3 regions of the Comamonas sp. 23 genome follow, and region 3 is predicted to be linked to each of the others. Evidence: riboswitches for the same ligand, from Rfam matches in the RefSeq annotation. Region 3 holds a riboswitch; each other region holds the start of a gene.

The links. A riboswitch is a leader RNA that binds a small molecule or an ion and turns the genes downstream of it on or off. The one in region 3 is predicted to bind cobalamin.
Region 1: another riboswitch for cobalamin. It lies ahead of ACPEE1_RS12440 (TonB-dependent receptor); the one in region 3 lies ahead of ACPEE1_RS02710 (ABC transporter substrate-binding protein).
Region 2: another riboswitch for cobalamin. It lies ahead of ACPEE1_RS07680 (TonB-dependent receptor domain-containing protein); the one in region 3 lies ahead of ACPEE1_RS02710 (ABC transporter substrate-binding protein).

The regions. Positions count from the first base shown of each region.
Region 1 is NZ_CP187127.1:2,768,407-2,775,169, reverse strand. Features, by position in the region: gene ACPEE1_RS12450 (FecCD family ABC transporter permease) at 1-1,100, opposite strand, end outside; gene ACPEE1_RS12445 (ABC transporter substrate-binding protein) at 1,097-2,197, opposite strand; gene ACPEE1_RS12440 (TonB-dependent receptor) at 2,210-4,246, opposite strand; cobalamin riboswitch at 4,487-4,757, opposite strand; gene ACPEE1_RS12435 (LysR substrate-binding domain-containing protein) at 4,854-5,798, opposite strand; gene ACPEE1_RS12430 (MFS transporter) at 5,981-6,763, opposite strand, start outside.
Region 2 is NZ_CP187127.1:1,710,316-1,717,078, reverse strand. Features, by position in the region: gene ACPEE1_RS07695 (ABC transporter substrate-binding protein) at 1-842, opposite strand, end outside; gene ACPEE1_RS07690 (bifunctional adenosylcobinamide kinase/adenosylcobinamide-phosphate guanylyltransferase) at 854-1,441, opposite strand; gene ACPEE1_RS07685 (cobyrinate a,c-diamide synthase) at 1,452-2,873, opposite strand; gene ACPEE1_RS07680 (TonB-dependent receptor domain-containing protein) at 2,896-4,794, opposite strand; cobalamin riboswitch at 4,879-5,123, opposite strand; gene ACPEE1_RS07675 (hypothetical protein) at 5,163-5,378, shown strand; gene ACPEE1_RS07670 (cell division protein ZapA) at 5,378-5,797, shown strand; gene ACPEE1_RS07665 (sulfite exporter TauE/SafE family protein) at 6,246-6,763, shown strand, end outside.
Region 3 is NZ_CP187127.1:617,212-623,974, forward strand. Features, by position in the region: gene atpA (F0F1 ATP synthase subunit alpha) at 1-1,180, shown strand, start outside; gene atpG (F0F1 ATP synthase subunit gamma) at 1,199-2,071, shown strand; gene atpD (F0F1 ATP synthase subunit beta) at 2,106-3,509, shown strand; gene ACPEE1_RS02700 (F0F1 ATP synthase subunit epsilon) at 3,581-3,997, shown strand; gene ACPEE1_RS02705 (GNAT family N-acetyltransferase) at 4,049-4,597, opposite strand; cobalamin riboswitch at 4,644-4,868, shown strand; gene ACPEE1_RS02710 (ABC transporter substrate-binding protein) at 5,130-6,152, shown strand; gene ACPEE1_RS02715 (FecCD family ABC transporter permease) at 6,183-6,763, shown strand, end outside.

The DNA.
Region 1 (6,763 bases), 2.2 Mb from region 3:
CTGTCTCCCGGCATCGCACTGGTGCGGCGCCACAGCATCCAGATAAAGAAGGGCCCGCCAATGAGCGAGGTGATGACGCCCACGGGTAGCTCGCTGGGCGAAAACCAGGTGCGCGCGGCCAGATCGACCAGCACCAGAAAGCTCGCCCCCATCAAGGCGCTGACCGGTAGCACGCGGCGGTGGTCGCTGCCCACCAGCATGCGCGTGATATGGGGGATGACCAGACCGACAAAGCCGATGGCGCCACTCACCGCCACCATGGTGCCCGTCAGCAGCGACACCACCACAAACAATTGCAGGCGCAGGCTGGCAGTGTTCAGCCCCAAGGTGGCCGCGCCCTCATCGCCGATCAGCAAGGCATTGAGCTGGCGGGCGCAGAGCAGCAGCCACAGCAGGCCCAGGCCCAGCACGGCTGCGGGCAGGCCCAGGGCGCTCCACTGCGTTGCGGCCAGGCTGCCCAAGGTCCAGGTCAGCAAGGCATTGGCCAGCTCGCGCTGTCCGGCCGTCAACGTGATGAGGCTCGTGACCCCCATCAGCATGTAGCCGATGGCCACGCCGCTCAGGATCAGCCGGGTCGCGTGCAGGCGCCCCTGCTGCTGGGCCAGCGCATAGACCAGGGCGGTAGCCAGCAGTGCACCGATAAAGGCGCCTGCGGTGATCGCATAAAGGCCAGCCGCCGCCAGGCTGCCATAGGCCAGCACCGAGACTGCCCCCACCGATGCCCCCGAGGACACGCCCAGCATGTAGGGGTCGGCCAGCGGGTTGCGCACCATCGCCTGCATCACCACGCCCACGACGGCCAGGCCGGTGCCGACGAGCGCCGCGAGCAGCACCCGGGGCATGCGCACCATCCAGACAATCTGGTAGTGCTGCTGGCTGATGCCGCCCTGCCCAGCATCGGGCTGCCACCCGCCGCCCAGCAGCTGCTGCCAGATGACCGACCACACCGTTGACGCGTGCAGCGATGCCGAGCCCCAGGTGATGGCGGCCAGGCCGCTGGCCAGCAGCAGGGCCAAGAGCAGCAGCAGGCACAGCGCCAAGGACCAGGGCGCGCGCCGCTGGCGTTCATGCAGGCCGTCGCAGCCCGGCGCATGGCTCACGGCTTGGGCTCCGCTGCAGGCAGCCAGGGAACGGAGTCCACGGTGATACGGCGATCCGGGTGCAGGGCGGCAGCCAGGCGCTGGGCCACATGCACATTGCGCGGGCCTGGGGTGGCTTCGGCATAGCTGATGACAAAAAAGCGCTGCTCGCGGATCGCAGACACCCCAGCCAGCTCAGGCTTGGCGCGCAGAAAATCGATCTTGCCCTGGGCGCTGGGCCGGCCATAGTCGATGATGATGATCCATTCCGGATCGCGGGTGATCACATCCTCCCAGTTGCCCTTGGGCCAGTTGCTGGCGATGTCGGCAAAGATATTGCTGCCGCCTGCGGCATCGAGCATGGCCTGGGGCATGCCAAAACCGCCCACGGTCGTGGGTATCTTCTCGCCGCTGTCAAACACAAAGATGCGCGGCCTGTGCGTATTGCCCTGCATCTGCGCGGCCAGCTGGTCGATCGAGGCCTGCAATTTGTCAATCTGCCCTTGCGCTTGGGCTTCGATAGCAAAGATACGCGCCACATTGCGCAGGTCTGCCAAGGTGTCGCCCAGCGCCACACGCTCGCGCTTTTGCACATGGATGCAGGACTCGGACAGCACATAGCTGGCCACGCCATGCTGGGCCAGCAGCTCGGGCGTCACCCCGCCGGGGCGAAAGCCATAGCTCCAGCCGCCAAACACAAAGTCGGCGCGGGCCTCGAGCATGTTTTCCAGGTTCATGTCCTGCGATGACAGCTTGGGCACCTGGGCGAGCTGGGTCATCAGCTCGGGGCTGATTTCCTTGCGCGACGGTATGCCCGAGTAGCCGACCAGCCTGGGCCCCAGGCCCAGAAACAGGAACATCTCGGTGATGTTCACATCGTGCGTGATGGCACGCTGCGGCACCCGGTCATAGCGCTGGGGCTGGCCGCAGACATCGATCTCCAACGGCGCAGCCCGCAGGCCTGCGGGCACTGCTGCCGCTTCGGCCATGGGGATGGCCGCCGCCTGGCTGGGGCGGCTGGGCGGCTGCTGGCCCCCTGGCCGGTCGCAGCCGGTCAGCACCAGGGCAGCAGCTGCCGCCAGGGCACGCAGGGTTTGCCGGGAAGCGCTTGTGGTCATGCTCTACCTTGCTCAGAAACGCAGATGGGCCATTAGCTCAAAGCTGCGGCCATTGCCCATCAGCCATTGCGAGCCGTAGGACGATGCAGCATAGCGTTTGTTGGCCAGATTGCGGCCCACCAGGTTCAAGGTGGTTGTGCGGTTCAGGTTCCAGCCCAGCACCGCATCGGCCACCGTGTAGGCGGGGAGCTGCGCGGTATTGGCATTGCTGGTGTAGCGGCTGGCAACATGGCGCAGGCCCAGCGATGCGCGCCAATCGCCCGTCTGGTAATGGGCCCAGGCATTGGCCGTGTAGCGCGGTACATTGGCCGGCTGGTTGCCAGCGCGGTCAATGGCTGTGGCGCCTTCGAGCAGCTCGTCGAACTGGGCATCCGCATAGCCCAGGTTGCCCTCGAAGCGCCAGGCCTTGGTCGCCCGCCAGCTGCCTGCCAGCTCGATCCCCTTGGACGACTGCTTGCCGCCCTGGATCAACAGCGCTGGCCGGTCCGGATCGCGGGTGATGATGTCCTTCTTGCGGATATCAAAGACCGCCAGGGTCCATTCGCCCTGGCCATTGGGCAGCTGCTGCTTGATGCCCACTTCCACCTGGCGGCCTTTGCTCAATGTAAAGCCGGTTTGCGACTGGGTCAGCGACAGCAGGCTGTTGACCGGGTCATGGCCGGTACTGACCTGGGCATAGAGGCTGGTGTTCTGGTCCAGCTTGTGCGTGAGGCCCAGGCGCCAAGAGGTGCCGCCCAAGGTCTTGTCAAAGCGGGCTTGGCTCAGCAAATCCATGCGGTCAAAATCATAGAGGTCGCGGCGCAGGCCGGCCATCAGCAGCCACTGCTCGCCCAGCTTCCAGGCGTCTTCCAGGTAGAAGGCGTTTTGGCGGATGCGCGAGGTCATGCGCGGCTTGTAAGGGTCTGGGCTGTCCCAGTAGCCACTGGTGCTACCGGTCAGCGGCACATCGGATTCACCGGTATAGGGCGAGCTGTTGAGCGCAGTGAACTTGGCCTGCGACACATCCCAGCCCATCGCTATCTCATGCTGGCCGGGCTTGAAAACGGCGCCTAAGCGGTTGCCGCTTTGCTCCAGGTCGTGGCCGATCTCCAGGTAGTCGTAGCGGTGAACCGTGCGCGTGCTGGCATCGTAGTCATAGCCTTCGATGTTCTTCCAGTGGCGGTCGGCCTTCATATGGTAGGTCTCGTTGCGCAGCACCAGCGCCTCGCTCACATTCCACTCGGCCCTCAATTTGTAGCGCTGGTCCTTGTAGTGGATGTCGCTGTCGAGAAAGTTGAAATTGCGGTCGCCCAGCGCCGCCACCGGCTTGCCATCGACCACCGGGGTGCCAAAGTAGCGCTCGGGCCTTTGGTCGCTGACATCGGCCGTCAGGTCCAGGCGCAGATCGCTGCTCGCCTGCCAGCGGATGGCGCTCATGATCTTCTTGCTGTCGCTGTTTCCCAGTTGGCGCTCGCCATCGGTGCGATCGCCGTAAACATCCAGGCGGTAGCTCAGGCTGTCGCTCAGCGCGCCGGTGCTGCCCAGGCCCGCGCGGGCGGTGCCGTGGGAGCCAGCGCCCAGCAGCACTTCGGTCGATGTACTGCGGCTGGGTTCCTTGCGCACCGCGTTCACCGTGGCGCCCATGGTGCCGCTGCCGTACATCAGCGATGCGGGGCCGCGCAGCACATCAAAGCGCTCATAGCCCCAGCTGGAATTGGGATAGGCCACGGTGCCGGCTGCAACCCCCAGGCTCAGCCCGTCTTCGGCCACGCCGACCGAGTTCACACCGGTAAAGCCCCGGCTGGAGAACGACAGCCCGCCATTGCCAGGCGTGCCATTGGCACTCAGGCCCACGCTGCGGCCCACGGCATCGACCACCTCGTAGTCGGCACGCTCTTGTACCTGCACGGCCGAGACCGAGCTGACACTGGCGGGCAGGTCCTGCAGCGGCACGGCCAGCTTGCTCGCCGAGGTCGACGGCAGCTGGAGCGCATTGGGCTCGCTGCGCTGGTCGCTCACCACCACTTCAGGCAGTGAGGCTTCTTGGGCATGGGCTACTGCGATGCCCAAGGCGGGCAAACACAGAACACAGGAGCTGCCTACCAGGCGCAAGGAGGAAGAGAGCCGCTGGGCGGCCAGGAGCCGGTTTTTCGGAAAAGGAACTGCAGTCATTTGAACAAAAGGCGCTAACTGCCTGATGCGGGGGCTGCACTGCACGCGGTCACCCCCCAAGACGGGGTCGCGCGAAGAACCGCCGTCCACACCCCGCAGACAGTTGAGAGAGCACGTGCTGGCCAGAGGCACAGCGCGCACTGCGACTAGGAACAGGCCGGTCTCCGGGCTTACAGGCGGTGCAGCGCAGGCGCTGACCCGGTAGCCGGTCTTCCCAGGGTGCGGGTGTCTTATTGCCTGGCAGGCGTGGACACTCTCTCAACCCCAGTGACTGGGCCCGCGTGGGAGCGGGCCGCATCGGCTACGTTTCCTGTCTACCGTTGCGGGGGCAGCCAAGGCTTGGGGGAGCGCACTCCCGACCTTGTTCCCGTTTCACTCGCATGCGAGCACCTGTAGATAGGCTTTTTTCAAAGCGCAGCCAGTGTACCAGCCGCAAGCCCGGGCAGTGCCTTTTGGCCATGGCCTGTGTCAGCTGGGCGATACAGCGCATGCCCCAGTGGCTGTATCAGCCCTGCGGCAGCCGCGTCGCATAGCCGATGAAGTCAGTGCTGCGCAGCTGGCCCAGCAGCCACTGCCGAAAGCTGGCCTGGATTGGGCGCTCTCCCCCGCCCCGGCGGGTGTAGAGGTGGAACTTGGGCGTTCTGTCCATCGGCAGTTGGCGCAGCAGCTCGGCCCCAAAGGGTGCGAGCAGCTTGCCGCTGTGGATATAGCTGAGCGCATCGACATAGGACAGCAGGCCCACGCCCTGCCCGCTGAGAACGGCTTGCAGCATCGCATCGTGCGTGTGCAGCAGCATGGGGCTGACATGCTTGCCGCCGGGCTCCAGGCCCAGCATCGCATAAATGTCCTGCCACAGACTGTTGTGCGTCAGCGGCGATATCAGCCGGTGGTGCGGCAAATCCTGCGCTGTCTCCACCGGGTGCTCGGCCAGCAGCTGCGGCGCAGCCACGATCACCTTGAGGTCTTCGAGCAGCGGCGTTTCATCGAGGTGGTCCACACCGCCGTAGCCCCAGACAATGGCTGCATCCAGATCGCCGCTATCGAACGAAGGCAGCTCCACACCGATGGAGATGCGCAGATCGAGCTCCGGGTAATCCTTGGTGAACGAGGGCAGCGAGCGGATCAGGTACTGGGTTGCAAAGTATGGGCTGACCTGGATATGGAACTGCGCAGCCTTGTAGTGGGAGCGCACGGCTTCCAGCCCCTGGCTCAGTGCATCGAGCCCCTGCTCCACATAGTGGTACAAGGTCTGCGCCTCGGCGCTGGCCGCCAGGCCCCGCGCGCCGCGCTCGAAAAGTTGCACATCCAGCGCACTTTCCAATTGCTTGAGTTGCTGGCTGGCGGCCTGTGGCGTCAGGCACAGCTCGTCGGCCGCCTTGCGGATCGAGCCATGGCGGTAGACGGACTCGAACACGCGCAGTGGCTGCAGGGGCGGGAGCTTGTATTTCATGGAGGAGCGCCAGGCCAGGAGAGGCAGAGCCCGGGCTGGCGATGATTATAGGTCGCAGCCCGGCGCCCAGCGGGCCGGCATGCCACCGCTCTTGCCTGCTGCGCCCTGCCCCGCTGATGCATAAAAAAACGCATCCAGAAAGGATGCGTTCGGGCTGGCGCAGCGCTCAGCAGCGCATGGCCTTACTGGACCGGATCACCATGCATCGGCAAACCGGTGCGGTCCCGGCTGCTGACCAGGGCGATGAGGCCAATGATTGCCGCGCCAATGAGGTAGTAGGCAGGCACGACCGGGTTGCCGGTGCGGGCAATCAACCAGGAGTTGATCATCGGCGCGGTGCCGGCAAACATCGCCACAGCCACGTTGTAGCTCAGCGCCATGCCCTTGAAGCGCACGCTGGTGTGGAACATCGAAGGGATGATCGAGTAGATGCTGCCCAGCAGCATGGCCAGACAGAAGTTGAGCACCATCAAGGACAAGATCTTGGCGGCGGTGCTGCCTTCGAGCAGCAGGTGAAAGCAAGGCACGGCCAGTACCGCAATCGCCAGGCTCGCAGCGATCATCATCGTCTTGCGACTGAGCTTGTCGGCCAGCAGGCCCATGATCGGGATCATCACCACCAAAAAGAGCTGCGGGCCCAGCGAGAGCTTGAGGCCGGTGGCCACATCGACATGCAGCGCGCTGACAAAGTAGGTCGGGATATAGGTGACGACGGTGAACAAGGTGACATTGGTCACGATGATGATGCCAGCGGACTGGAACAGCTCTTTCTTGTGCGTGGCGAACAGCACCTTCCAGCTCGCCTGGGCCAGTGCGTCATGCTGCTGCTTCATGGCCATGAAGGTGGGGGTCTCTTCCAGGTACTTGCGGATATAGAGGCCAATGGCGCCCAGCGGCAGCGCAATCAGAAACGGAATGCGCCAGGCCCAGTCCAGGATCTGCTCGGCGCTGAAGAACATCGTCAG
Region 2 (6,763 bases), 1.1 Mb from region 3:
GCCTGGAGGTTGTGCCAGCCCGGGTAGCTGGTGGCAGCCTGCATGCTGCGGTTGCCCAGCATGATCACATCCGGCTGGGCGCGCAGCAAAAACTCGGGACTCAGCCGGGGGAAGGGGCCCAGCTCAGCGGGCACGACATTGTCCACGCCCAGTTGGGTCAGGGTCTCGCCAATAAAGGACTGGGGGCCGGCCGCATAAGGGCCGCGGCTCACCTCAAAGTAGACCCGGGTATGGCGCGTGCGCTCGGGCAGGTCGCGCACCACTGCATCAATGCCCGATTCCAGCGCGTGCCAGACCCGGTCAGCGCCCTGCGCCTGGGGCACGCCCAGGAGCTGGCCCAGGGTGCCCAGCACGCGGTGGATATCGGCCTTGGACTTCACATCGAGCGCCACCACCTTCAGGCCCAGCGCCTGCAAGCGCTCTGTTGCCTTGGAGGCATCGGACAGCAGCACCACATCGGGCTTGAGCGCCACCACGGATTCAACGCTCGGGTCCAGACCGCCGCCCACCACCGGTAGTTTCTTGACCGAGGCGGGCCAGTCCGAATAGCGGTCCACCCCCACCAGGCGCTCACACAGTCCCAGCGCGCAGGTGCTCTCGGTGAGCGACGGCAGAAGACTCACGATGCGCTGCGGTGGTTGCGCCAGCTGGACCTTGCGGCCCCGGTCGTCGACGATGGCCACGGGAGCAACCAGGTCCTGGTCTTTCCAGACCGGCGCATTGGCAAAGGGTTGCAGGCGCAGTTCATCGACGCTGGCGGACGGCGCAGCTTGGGCCATCGGCAACGCGAGCATCAGCGCCACACGGGCCAGTGCCTGCCGCAAAAGGGGTCGGGGAGCCATCAACAAGGCCATCATTTCATCTGCAGCGGCAAGCCCGCCGCCATCAGTTGCACGCGGTTGCAGGCCGCTGCCGCTTGCTGGTTGAGCAGACCCAGCGCATCGACAAAGGCGCGCACCTCGCGGCCCATCGGAATGACACCCAGGCCAATCTCATTGCTGACCAAAATGACAGGCCCCGGTGCGGCCTGCAGGGCAGCGACAAAGGCATCGCACTGTACCTGCCAGGCTTGCGCAGGTGAAAGCGCTGGAGGCTCCATCGGCATCAACCAGTTGGTGAGCCACAGGGTCAGGCAGTCGACCACCAGCAGGTGTTCGGGCCGGCTGCTCGCCAGCAGCTGCTGGGCGACGTCGCGCGGCGTCTCCACGGTGGCCAGTTGCGGCACGCGGGCGCGGCGGTCACGCTGGTGGCGCGCAATGCGCTCGTGCATCTCGGCGTCATACGCGGTGCCGGTGGCGACCAGGCTGGCGCTGCGGCCGGCATCGGCCTGCAGCCAGGCGCGCGCCAGCAGCTCGGCCTGGCGTGATTTGCCCGATTTCTGCCCGCCCAGCAGCAAGAGCTTCAGCGGCGCTCCATCAACGTGGAAAAGAGAGTCATCCATGCCGCGCATCTTAGGCGTTCAGCGCCTCACGGTGCCAGGCCTGCGGATTGACCACCGGCATGTCCACCCCCAGCAAGGCAGCCACCGCCTGCGGGCACGAGGGAAACCAGGCATGGAAATAGCTGGCATGGATGCTGCCCTGCTGGTAGACGGCTTCGCCCTTGCCGCTCTCGGCCGCCTGGCCCGGGCGGCTGCTGCGTGCCACTTCCTGGGCCTCACTCTGCAGTTTGGAATAGTGAAAGGTATGGCCGCGCAGCATGCCCCAGGGCGTCAGCAGCTGCTGCATGCCCAGACCCGCCAGGCGCTGGTGCATGACGGCCTGCGCTGGCAGCAAGCCCCACAAGCTGTGCCAGCGGCTGTCCAGGTCGGTCAGGCCCTCGGCCAGTGCCACCATGCCGCCGCATTCGGCCCAGACGGGCTTGCGCTGTTCCAGGTGCGCCTGCAGATCCAGCTGCAAGCCGGCATTGGCCTTGAGCGCGGGCAGGTGCAGCTCCGGGTAGCCGCCAGGCAGCCACAGCGCATCGCAGGCGGGCAGGCGGTCGCCTGCGATCGGCGAGAAAAAGGCCAGCTCGGCGCCCATGGCCTGCAGGCATTCCAGATTCGCGGTGTAGATAAAGCTGAAAGCGGCATCGCGGGCGACGGCAATGCGGCGCCCGGCCAGCCAGGCGGGCACCGGGGCGGCAACAGCAGGCGCGGTAAAGGCCACGGTCCAGCGCTGCTGCCACTCCTGCCAAGTCAGCTGGCCCAGCGGCGTTTGCGCCAGCACATCGGCGGCGGCATCCAGGCGCTCGGCAGCGTCGTGCAGCTCATGGGCTGCCACCAGGCCCAGGTGGCGCTCGGGCAGCAGGTTGGCGCGTGGTTTCGCAGCATCGAGGCTCACCTGGTGCATCGCGCCCAGCCACAGTGCCGGGTCGCGCAGGCCGCTGCGCAGCATCTCACCATGGTGGGCAGTGGCCACGCGGTTGGCCAGCACACCGGCCAGCTGCAGGCCTGGGTCATAGTGCTGCAGGCCATGGGCAATGGCGCCAAAGGTAGCGGCCATGGCCGATGCATCGACCACCACCACAGCGGAGATGCCCAGCGACTTGGCCAGCTCGGCCGCGCTGTTGGCACCATCGAACAGGCCCATCACGCCTTCGATCAGCAGCACATCGTTGCTTTGCGCGGCCTGAAACAGGCGTGCGCGCACATCCACTTCACCGTTCATCCAGCGGTCCAGCGCATGCACGGGCTGGCCGCTGGCCAGGCGCAGCCACTGCGGATCGAGAAAATCCGGGCCGCATTTGAACACCTGGACCCGCCGGCCCTGGCGGGCATGCAGGCGCGCCAAGGCTGCCGTCACCGTGGTCTTGCCCTGGCCCGATGCGGGCGCCGCAATCAGCAGTGCCACGCAAGCGGCCGTTGGGCGGTCCTGAACCGTCGTCTCTGTCATGGCTGGCTTATCCCCTCTGCGCTCAGCGCGGCATCCACTTCACACCCACATACACGCTGCGACCTTCGGTGGCATAGGTGCGTGCGGTCTGGTAGCGCTTGTCGGCCAGGTTGTTGATACGGGCGATCAGGTTCACATCCTTGGCCACCTCGGTCTGCGCCGACAGGTTGAACAAGGTGTAGCCGCCCAGCACATTGGTGTTGGCGGCATTGTCAAAGCGCTTGGCGCTGGTCTGCAGGTCGGCCGCCCAGGTCCAACCGGCTGCACGCGTCTCGGCGCCCAGGGTGGCATAGCGCTTGGCGCGGCGCGCCAGCAGCTTGTCGTTTTCGGTATCGCGCGGGTTCTGGAAGTCGACCGAACCATGCAGGTTGAACGCGCCCAGCTTGGTCGTGGCCGCCAAGGTAATGCCTTCCAGGCGTGCCTTGCCCACATTGGCATAGCAGCCGAATTCGCTGTCGCAACTGCCGGGCGACGAGAAGTTGATCAGGTTGGTGACCCGGTTGCGGTAGGCCGTGGCCGAGAAGCTGTCGGCACCCTGCGCCCAGCGCAGGCCCAGCTCGGCATTGCGGCTTTTCTCGGGCTGCAGCGATGCGTCGCCGTATTCGCTAAAGCGCTGGTAGAGCGTGGGCGCGCGAAAGGCCGTGCCCACTGTCGCGGTGGCGCGCCAGTTGGTTGCAAAGGCATAGCCATAGGCAGCGCTGCCGGTGGTCTTGCCGCCGAACTCGCTGTCGTCATCCCGGCGCAGATTCAGCTGCACCGTGTGCGGGCCGGTGTTCAGGCCATAGCCCAGCGCCAGCGCATTCTGGTGGCGGTCGCGGTCAATGCCGCCATTCGTCAGCGCGTCGTCACGCCGCTCCAGTGCGGCCGTCAAGGTGTGGACGCCCAGGCGCCAGGTATTTTGGAACAGGTAGTTATGCAGGCGCGTGTCCGTCTGGTAGGGCGAGGGCCGGGTCTCGTAATAGTCGCGCGACTGGCTGAACTGCAGCTTGGTGCTGTAGTGCTCGGTCCACTGCGCCTGCCAGTTCAGGCCCAGCGCATACATCTTGTTGAGGCTGCGGTCGTCCTCGGTCAGGCTGCTGTCGTAGCCCGAGTTCACATCGCTGGCCAGCAAGGTGGCTTCGAGCCGGTGCTGGCCGTTGAGCTGGTAGCCCAGGCGGCCGCTGACCGCATTGCTGCGGTAGTCGTCCTTGTCCGGGTTGGCGGTGGCCACGGTGCGGGCATTGAAGCCATCGGTCTGCGAGCGGTTCAGACCCAGCGCGTAATCCCAGCCGTCGGCGCCGCCGGAGATACCGGCCTCGGCCGTGAACGTGCCCCGGTTGCCAACGCCCAGGCCGACATAGGGCTGGGGCGCGCCCTCACCTTTCTTGGTGAAGATCTGCACTACGCCGCCCATCGCGTCCGAGCCGTAGACGGCAGCGGCCGGGCCGCGCAGCACTTCGATGCGATCGATCAGCGCCAGCGGAATCGATTGCCAGGAGGCGCCGCCAGTCGATTGCGAGTCCATGCGCACGCCGTCGACATAGACAGCGGTAAAGCGCGAATCGGCGCCACGCATGAACACGCTGGTCGTCGTGCCCGGCCCGCCGTTGCGCGAAATCTGGATGCCCGGCACGCGCGCGAGCACATCGGCCACGCTGCCCGGGCCCTGGCGCTCGATGGTCTGCGCATCGATGATGGACATGTCGGCCACCAGATCGGACAGCGGCTGCTCGATGCGGTTGGCGGTCACCACCATCTCTTGCAGGTTTTTACCCTCTGTTTCCAGGGCGGCTGGGGCCTGCTGCGCCTGTGCTGGCAGCGCAAACAGGGGCAGCGCCGCTGCGATGGCCAAGGCCAAAAAACGGGGGGTATGGAGGGTGCGCGAGCGGGGCGCAAGCGCGGGACGCGCGCAGGGGCGTGTCGAAAAAGCAGAGGAAAACATGCACTGAGTTGGTGATGAACCACCCCGCGCCAGCCTCCCCGCCGGCAATGGGGAACACGGAAGCCGCGGCAAGGCCTCAGCCACGCGCCTCCACTATTGTTGGCCGGTATCCGGGCTGGCGATGACACAGCACACGCCTTCCCAAACACTTGTTCAAGGTATTCAGTGGCATAGTGGTGGCTGTGGATGGCGCAAAAGCCAACCATCGCTTACCGTTGCGGGGGCAGCGCAGGTTGCGTAAGGCTTGTAGGGCACAAGCGGCGCTCCTGCTTCCCGTTGAACTGCCCCCATGTGAACCACTGGGGCGAGCACCAACGGGTACAATTTTAGCGTTAAACCCATTGCGCACTTAAGAAGACTGTCTCTCTATGGCCACTACGCCTTCTATGGATCTGATGCTTGAGCGGGTGGAGGCACTGCTGAGCCGTCATGAGGCTTTGCAACGCGCCCACGCCCAATTGCAAGAGCAAGTCACCACCCTGACCCAGGAGCGCGACTCCCTCCAATCGCGCCTGACAGCGGCCCGCGCCCGCGTGGATGCACTGATCGAACGCCTGCCCAAGACCTTTGACCAGGACGAATGATGAAACAGCTGGAAGTACACATCATGCAGCAAAGCTATATGCTGGGCTGCCCCGAAGGCCAGGAAGCACGTCTGCTGGCTGCCGTCAAGCATGTCGATGAGGCCATGAGCGGCATCCGCGACGCGGGCAAGATCCGTGGCCGCGAGCGCATCGCTGTGCTGGCGGCCCTCAATGTCGCTTTTGACCTGCTTGATTTGCAAGCGCAAAACAGCCAGCTCAGCCAGACCGCAGACGCCCTGCAGGCGCAAGCTGCTGCGCAGTCTGCCGCGATGGTTGAGGTTCAGGCCCAGACCGCCCCTGGGGACCAGGCGAGCCTGGACTGGGATGCGCCCCGTGTGCAGTCGGTGATGCAACGGCTGGACGCGGCGCTGGCGCCGGCCCCCGCGCAACCGGCCGACACCCTGGGCACCAGCGCTTGAGGCACTGCCGCGAGCAGGCGCCAACACCAGATTGCCGCGCCATGCAATGCCTGGCTGCAAAATATCACGCCACCCATTGCTCAATCTGGCTAACCAGCTATCTTTTTTGACCAATCCAGGCACATTGAATTGCAGTTTTGGTGGGTGCGGCAGGCGCGAGCGATTACAATGAAAGCGTTCGCAGCCCTGCTGGACTTTATAGTTCCTTGAACCAATGCTCTACGAGCACGGGCTTGGTACATTACCTATTGAGCGTGATCGTCTCGCGTCAGATGAACCCAACGATAGGTTGCCCTCGCCCACCTGAACCCCCGGTTCAGGATGACGGTCCAGTGGATCCGCTGCGAACACCTGATTTTTCGGGCAGGCTCCGCCCAACCTGTCTTCTCCTCTCCGCGACAGCGGGGTTTCAGGCCACCTGTTTCAGGTGGCCTTTTTACTGCGCGCCATGACTGATCCTCTTGTTTTGCTGCCGCTGTCGTTTCTGGGCCTGATCGGCGGTTTTCTGGCGGGCCTGCTGGGCATTGGCGGCGGCATGGTGCTGGTGCCCTTCATCACTTACATCCTGGGCACCCAGGGCGTGGCGCCGGAGCTGGCGATCAAGATGGCGATTGCCACCTCGATGGCGACCATCGTCTTCACCTCGATGTCCAGCGTGCGCGCCCACCACCAGCATGGCGCGGTGCGCTGGGACCTTGTCAAACGCCTGGCCCCGGGCATTGTGCTGGGCGGCCTGCTGGCCAGCCTGGGTATTTTTGCGGTGCTCAAGGGCAGCTACCTGGGTTTGTTTTTTGGCCTGTTCATTGGCTACTCGGCACTGCGCATGTTCCGCAAGCCCAACAGCCAGGCCATGCGCGCCATGCCGGGCACGGCCGGCCAGCTGGCTGCGGGTGGCGTGATCGGCTGCCTCTCGGGCCTGGTGGGCGCGGGCGGCGCCTTCATCAGCGTGCCTTTCATGACCTGGTG
Region 3 (6,763 bases):
CGCCAAGATGACCGACGTGATCGAAAAGGTTGCGCCTGGTGTTATCGCCCGTCAATCCGTGGACCAGCCCCTGCAATCGGGTATCAAGTCCATCGACGCGATGGTGCCCGTGGGCCGTGGCCAGCGCGAGCTGATCATTGGTGACCGCCAGACCGGTAAGACCGCTGTCGCGATCGACGCCATCATCAACCAAAAGGGCCAAGGCGTTACCTGCGTGTACGTGGCCATTGGTCAGAAGGCTTCGTCGGTCAAGAACGTGGTGCGTGCGCTGGAGCAAGCTGGCGCGATGGAATACACCATCGTCGTGGCCGCTACCGCTTCTGAATCCGCTGCCATGCAGTACGTGTCGGCCTACTCGGGTTGCACGATGGGTGAGTACTTCCGCGACCGTGGCCAAGACGCCCTGATCGTGTATGACGACCTGTCCAAGCAAGCCGTGGCTTACCGCCAAGTGTCGCTGCTGCTGCGCCGTCCACCAGGCCGCGAAGCGTTCCCTGGCGACGTGTTCTATCTCCACAGCCGCCTGCTCGAGCGCGCAGCCCGCGTGAACGCGGACTACGTGGAAGCCTTCACCAAGGGTGAAGTCAAGGGTAAGACGGGTTCGCTGACGGCTCTGCCCATCATCGAAACCCAAGCCGGTGACGTGTCGGCCTTCGTGCCTACCAACGTGATCTCGATCACCGACGGCCAGATCTTCCTGGAAACCAGCCTGTTCAACGCCGGTATCCGTCCCGCTATCAACGCCGGTATCTCGGTGTCCCGCGTGGGTGGTTCCGCTCAGACCAAGCTGATCAAGGGCCTGTCCGGCGGTATCCGTACCGACCTGGCGCAGTACCGTGAACTGGCTGCTTTCGCGCAGTTCGCTTCTGACCTGGACGATGCAACCCGCAAGCAACTCGACCGCGGTGCCCGCGTGACCGAGCTGCTCAAGCAAGCCCAGTACAGCCCTCTGCCCGTCGCTCTGATGGCCGCTTCGCTGTTTGCCGTGAACAAGGGTTTCATGGACGACATCGAAGTCAAGAAGGTCCTGCCTTTTGAATCGGGTCTGCACCAGTTCCTCAAGACCAGCTACGGCGCCTTGGTGGACCGTCTGAACGAGAAGAAGGCTTTCGACAAGGAAGGCAAGGACGAAGCTGAACTGACTGCAGCGATCACTGCATTCAAGAAGTCCTTCGCTTAATCCGGTCGAGGAGTCATCATGGCAGCAGGCAAGGAAATACGCGGCAAGATCAAATCGGTGGAAAACACCAAGAAGATCACCAAGGCCATGGAAATGGTTGCCGCATCCAAAATGCGCAAGGCGCAGGAGCGGATGCAGGCAGCCCGTCCATACAGCGAGAAGATTCGCGCAATTGCAGCTCACCTGAGCCAGGCAAACCCCGAATATGTCCACCCCTTCATGGTGTCGAATGACGTCAAGAAGGTGGGTGTGATCGTGGTGACGACTGACAAGGGCCTGTGCGGCGGCATGAACACCAATGTGCTGCGTGCCGTGACGAACAAGCTCAAGGAACTGCAATCTGCGGGTGTCAGCACGGAAGCCGTGGCCATTGGCAGCAAGGGTCTGGGCTTTCTGACGCGCGTGGGTGTCAAGGTGGTGGCCAACGCTACCGCCTTGGGCGATACGCCGCATCTGGATGCGCTGATCGGCCCGGCCAAGGTTTTGCTCGACCAGTACGCTGAGGGCAAGCTGAGCGCGGTCTATTTGTGCTACACCAAGTTCATCAATACGATGAAGCAGGACTCGGTTGTGGAGCAGTTGCTGCCCCTGTCGCAAGAAGCGATCCAGGGCTCGGCACCGGCTGCATCCCACGGCTGGGACTACATCTACGAGCCCGATGCGCAAAGTGTGATCGACGAGCTGCTCGTGCGTTATGCGGAATCGCTGATCTATTCGGCCGTTGCAGACAACATGGCTTCCGAGCAGTCTGCGCGCATGGTGGCCATGAAGGCCGCTACCGACAACGCCGGCAACGTCATCAACGAGTTGAAGCTGATCTACAACAAGACGCGTCAGGCTGCGATTACGACCGAGTTGTCGGAAATCGTCGCAGGCGCCGCGGCTGTGTAATACAGCTCGACTGAAATCAATATTGGAGCAACAAATGGCTCAAGTACAAGGCAAGATTGTTCAATGTATCGGTGCGGTGGTGGACGTTGAGTTCCCCCACGGCAGCGTGCCTAACGTGTATGACGCACTGAAGCTCGAAGGCACTGCCCTGACGCTGGAAGTGCAGCAGCAGCTGGGCGACGGCGTGGTGCGTACCATTGCGCTGGGCTCGTCGGACGGTATCAAGCGTGGCCTGATGGTCACCAACACCGGCAAGGCGATCACCGTGCCCGTGGGCAAGGCAACCCTTGGCCGCATCATGGACGTGCTGGGTAACCCCATCGACGAACGCGGTCCTGTGGACCAGACCTTGACCGCTTCCATCCACCGCAAGGCGCCCGCTTATGACGAGCTGGCCCCTGCACAGGAACTGCTGGAAACCGGCATCAAGGTGATTGACCTGGTGTGCCCGTTCGCCAAGGGCGGTAAGGTCGGTCTGTTCGGTGGTGCCGGTGTGGGCAAGACCGTGAACATGATGGAGCTCATCAACAACATCGCCAAGGCGCACAGCGGTCTGTCCGTGTTCGCCGGCGTGGGTGAGCGTACCCGTGAAGGTAACGACTTCTACCACGAAATGTCGGACGCCGGTGTGGTGAACCAGGAGTCGCTCAACGACTCGAAGGTTGCCATGGTGTACGGCCAGATGAACGAGCCACCAGGAAACCGTCTGCGCGTGGCGCTGACCGGCCTGACCATGGCTGAAGCGTTCCGTGACGAAGGCAAGGACGTGCTGTTCTTCGTGGACAACATCTACCGCTACACGCTGGCCGGTACCGAAGTGTCCGCACTGCTGGGCCGTATGCCTTCGGCCGTGGGCTACCAGCCTACGCTGGCCGAAGAAATGGGCCGTCTGCAAGAGCGTATCACCTCGACCAAGGTGGGTTCGATCACCTCGATCCAGGCCGTGTACGTGCCAGCGGACGATTACACCGATCCATCGCCAGCAACGACCTTCGCCCACTTGGACTCCACCGTGGCGCTGTCGCGTGACATTGCTTCGCTGGGTATCTACCCTGCGGTGGACCCCCTGGCGTCGACCAGCCGCCAGCTGGACCCCCAAGTGGTCGGTGAAGAGCACTACTCGGTCGCCCGCCAAGTGCAGGGTACCCTGCAGCGCTACACCGAACTGCGCGACATCATTGCGATTCTGGGTATGGACGAACTGGCTCCCGAAGACAAGCTCGTCGTGGCCCGCGCTCGCAAGATCCAGCGTTTCCTGTCGCAGCCTTTCCACGTTGCTGAAGTGTTCACGGGCGCTCCAGGCAAGTACGTGCCGCTGTCGGAAACCATCCGCGGCTTCAAGATGATCGTCAACGGCGAGTGCGACCACCTGCCCGAGCAAGCCTTCTACATGGTTGGCACGATCGACGAAGCCATCGAGAAGGCGAAGAAGATCTAAGCTTTGCAGAACGGGCTGCCGCACGCAGCCCTGCTCGCAAACTAGTTTCTTTTTCACTCTGAGGATCAAAGATGAACACCTTCCACGTTGATGTGGTCAGTGCTGAAGAATCCATCTTCTCCGGCGAAGCCCGCTTTGTGGCTTTGCCTGGTGAAATGGGCGAACTCGGTATCTACGCCCGCCACACGCCGTTGATCACCCGCATCAAGCCGGGTTCGGTGCGCATTGAGAAGGCCGACGGCGGCGAAGAGTTCATCTTCGTGGCTGGTGGCATTCTCGAAGTGCAACCCGACTGCGTGACCGTGCTGTCCGACACCGCTGTGCGCGGCAAGGACCTGGACGAGCAAAAAGCGGTTGAAGCCAAGCAAAAGGCTGAAGAAGCCCTCAAGAACGCCAAGGGCGAGCTTGACCTGGCCAAGGCCCAATCCGAGCTGTCCGTCATGGCCGCCCAGATTGCCGCCCTGCAAAAATACCGCAAGAAGCGCTGATCCGCTGTTTGCGCAACTGCCACAGGAAAACCACCGCATGCGGTGGTTTTTTTACGCCCGTACCGGATGCGTCGGAGCAGGCCCCGTCTGCAGCACCTGCTGCATATGGATGGTTTGCCACAGCGGGTCGGCATCCTGGTGCAGGGTGATAAAACCCTGGCGCTGCCAGAAGGTTTGCGCGCCTGGCAAAAAAGGATGCGTGTGCAGGTAGAGCCGCTGCACACCCTGCTGCAGCGCCCGCTGACGCAGCTGCGCGAACAGCACGCCAGCCAGGCCTTGCCGGCGCCAGGCCGGGTCCACATACAGGCGCACCACCTCGGCGGTGCCTGCACTGGGCACGGTCAGATGGGCAAAGCGCCCGTCATAGGCGCGGTAGGCAATGCTGCCGATGACGCGGTCGCCCTGCCAGGCCGCCAGCATGCAGCCGCCGGGCGATGCGTAGACCGAGGCAAAGTCGCGCAGGTCGGCCTGCGGCGTGTTGGTATCGACCCGATCGCCAAACATGGTTTGGCGCGCCGCCTGCAAAAAGGCCGCCACCGGCGCGAGATGTTCAACGCGGCGGATGCCGTATGCGCTGGGTGTAGTGGGTGGGTGGTTCATGGCCATCAAACGGCCTGCAGCTTAGCATGCAGGCCCTGTAAATCGGCTACAGTACAGCCACTTTGGTTTCGCAAGAACATGCGCACGGCAGGGTGCCGGGGCATGAGGGAATCCAGGGAGCGCGAGCCGGCAGCCAGCGCCCCAAACGGAACTGCCCCCGCAACTGTAGGCCACGAGCAGGCCATCCATGCGCCACTGAACTGCGGTTCGGGAAGGCGATGGTCTGCGCAGACCGGCCAGTCAGGAGACCTGCCAAGGTCATGCATTCACAACCCACTGGCAAGCCCCTGGTTTGCACAGAGAAACAGGCATGCCACCGGTTTGCGCGCTGCAAGGCGAACATCGCAAACACCGGTGATGCAAACCCATTCATGGCGGATGTGCGTGTGTTTTGATCATGACCGGCGGGGTGTCCGGGCGGTGAGCAGCGTCTCGTCTGCGCAAGCCTGTCCTGGCTCCACCGGGCAGCGCCCCGCACCGGATCGGCTCGCACGGCCCGCATGCCCAGCCTCTACCTGGAGAGACGATTCCGATGCCTGTTCGCCGTTTTGCGCTGCCTGCCCTGTTGGCTACCTGTGTATTCACCTCGCTGTCCGCCTGGGCTGCCCCTTATCCGATGCAGCTGCACAACTGCGGCTACGCGGTGTCCCTCAAGCAGGCGCCCGCCTCGGTCGTCACCATCGGCCAGGCCGGCACCGAGATGCTGTATGCGCTGGGTCTGGGCGACAAGCTGGTGGGCACCTCGCTGTGGTTCAACGCCGTGCTGCCCCAGTTCAAGGCGATCAATGACAAGGTGCCACGCCTTGCGGACAACGACCCGAGCTTCGAGTCGGTGATCGGCAAGCGCCCGGCACTGGTGGTGTCGCAGTTCGAGTGGATGGTCGGCAAGGACGGCGTCGTGGGCACGCGCGAGCAGTTCCATGACCTGGGCATTGCCACCTATGCGATGCCCTCCGACTGTGAAGGCAAGAACAACCTCAAGGGCGCCGATGGCACCCGCACCGCGGCCTACGATGTGCAGGCGCTCTACAAGAGCATCACGCAACTGGCGCAGCTCTTTGATGTGCAGCCCCAGGGCGAGCGCCTGGTCAAGGACCTGCGCGAGCGCCAGGCCAAAGCGGTCGCCAAGGTCCAGGCGGCGCAGCAGCCGAACCTCTCGGCTGCGCTGTGGTTCTCCAGCGCCGATCTGGCCATCGACCCGTATATGGCTGGTAAGAATGGCGTTGCCGGCTACATGCTGCAGACCTTGGGCCTGCGCAATATCGTCGACTCGTCCGAAGAATGGCCCACCGTGGGCTGGGAGACGATTGCCAAGGCCAACCCCTCGGTCCTGGTGATCGCCCGCATGGACCGCCGCCGCTTCCCTGCGGACGACTACCAAAAGAAGCTGGAGTTTCTGAAGATGGACCCGGTCACCCAGCACATGGATGCGGTCAAGAACAACCGCATCGTCATTGTTGATGCCGATGCGCTGCAAGGCTCGATCCGCCTGGTCGATGGCATGGAGCAGATCAGCGATGCGGTACGCAAGCTCGGCCCAGCGGCCGCGCGTTGATCAGCCGCTGATGCAAGGCTCTGCATAATGGTGGCAACGGCATCAGCGCGCCCATCGGCGCTGCGCAGGCCGCTGCATGGGGCCGCCTGGTGCCTGGGCGCGGCACTGGCGATGCTGCTGAGCGTGGCGCTGGGCATCGCCATTGGCGAGACGGCGCTGTCGCCCAGCCTGGTGCTGCAGGTGCTGGCCAACAAGCTGGCCGGTGCCCACTACGCCATCGATCCCATCAGCCAGGGCATTGTCTGGAACTACCGCCTGCCCCGCGCGCTGGTGGCGGCCAGCTGCGGCGCGGGCCTGGCGGTCTCGGGCGTCATTTTGCAATCGCTGCTGCGCAATGCGCTGGCCGAACCCTATTTGCTCGGCATCTCTGCCGGGGCCTCCACCGGCGCAGTGCTGGTGACCGTCGTGGGCATCGGCGCGGGCGCCATCTCGATGACCGTGGGCGCCTTTTTTGGCGCGCTCTGCGCATTTGCACTGGTCGCCCTGCTGGCCCACGCCGCCGGCAGCGGCGGGCTGCGCAACAGCGGCCAGATTGTGCTGGCCGGCATTGCGGGCTCGCAGCTGTTCAATGCGCTGACCTCGCTCATCATCACCAAGTCGGGCAGTGCCGA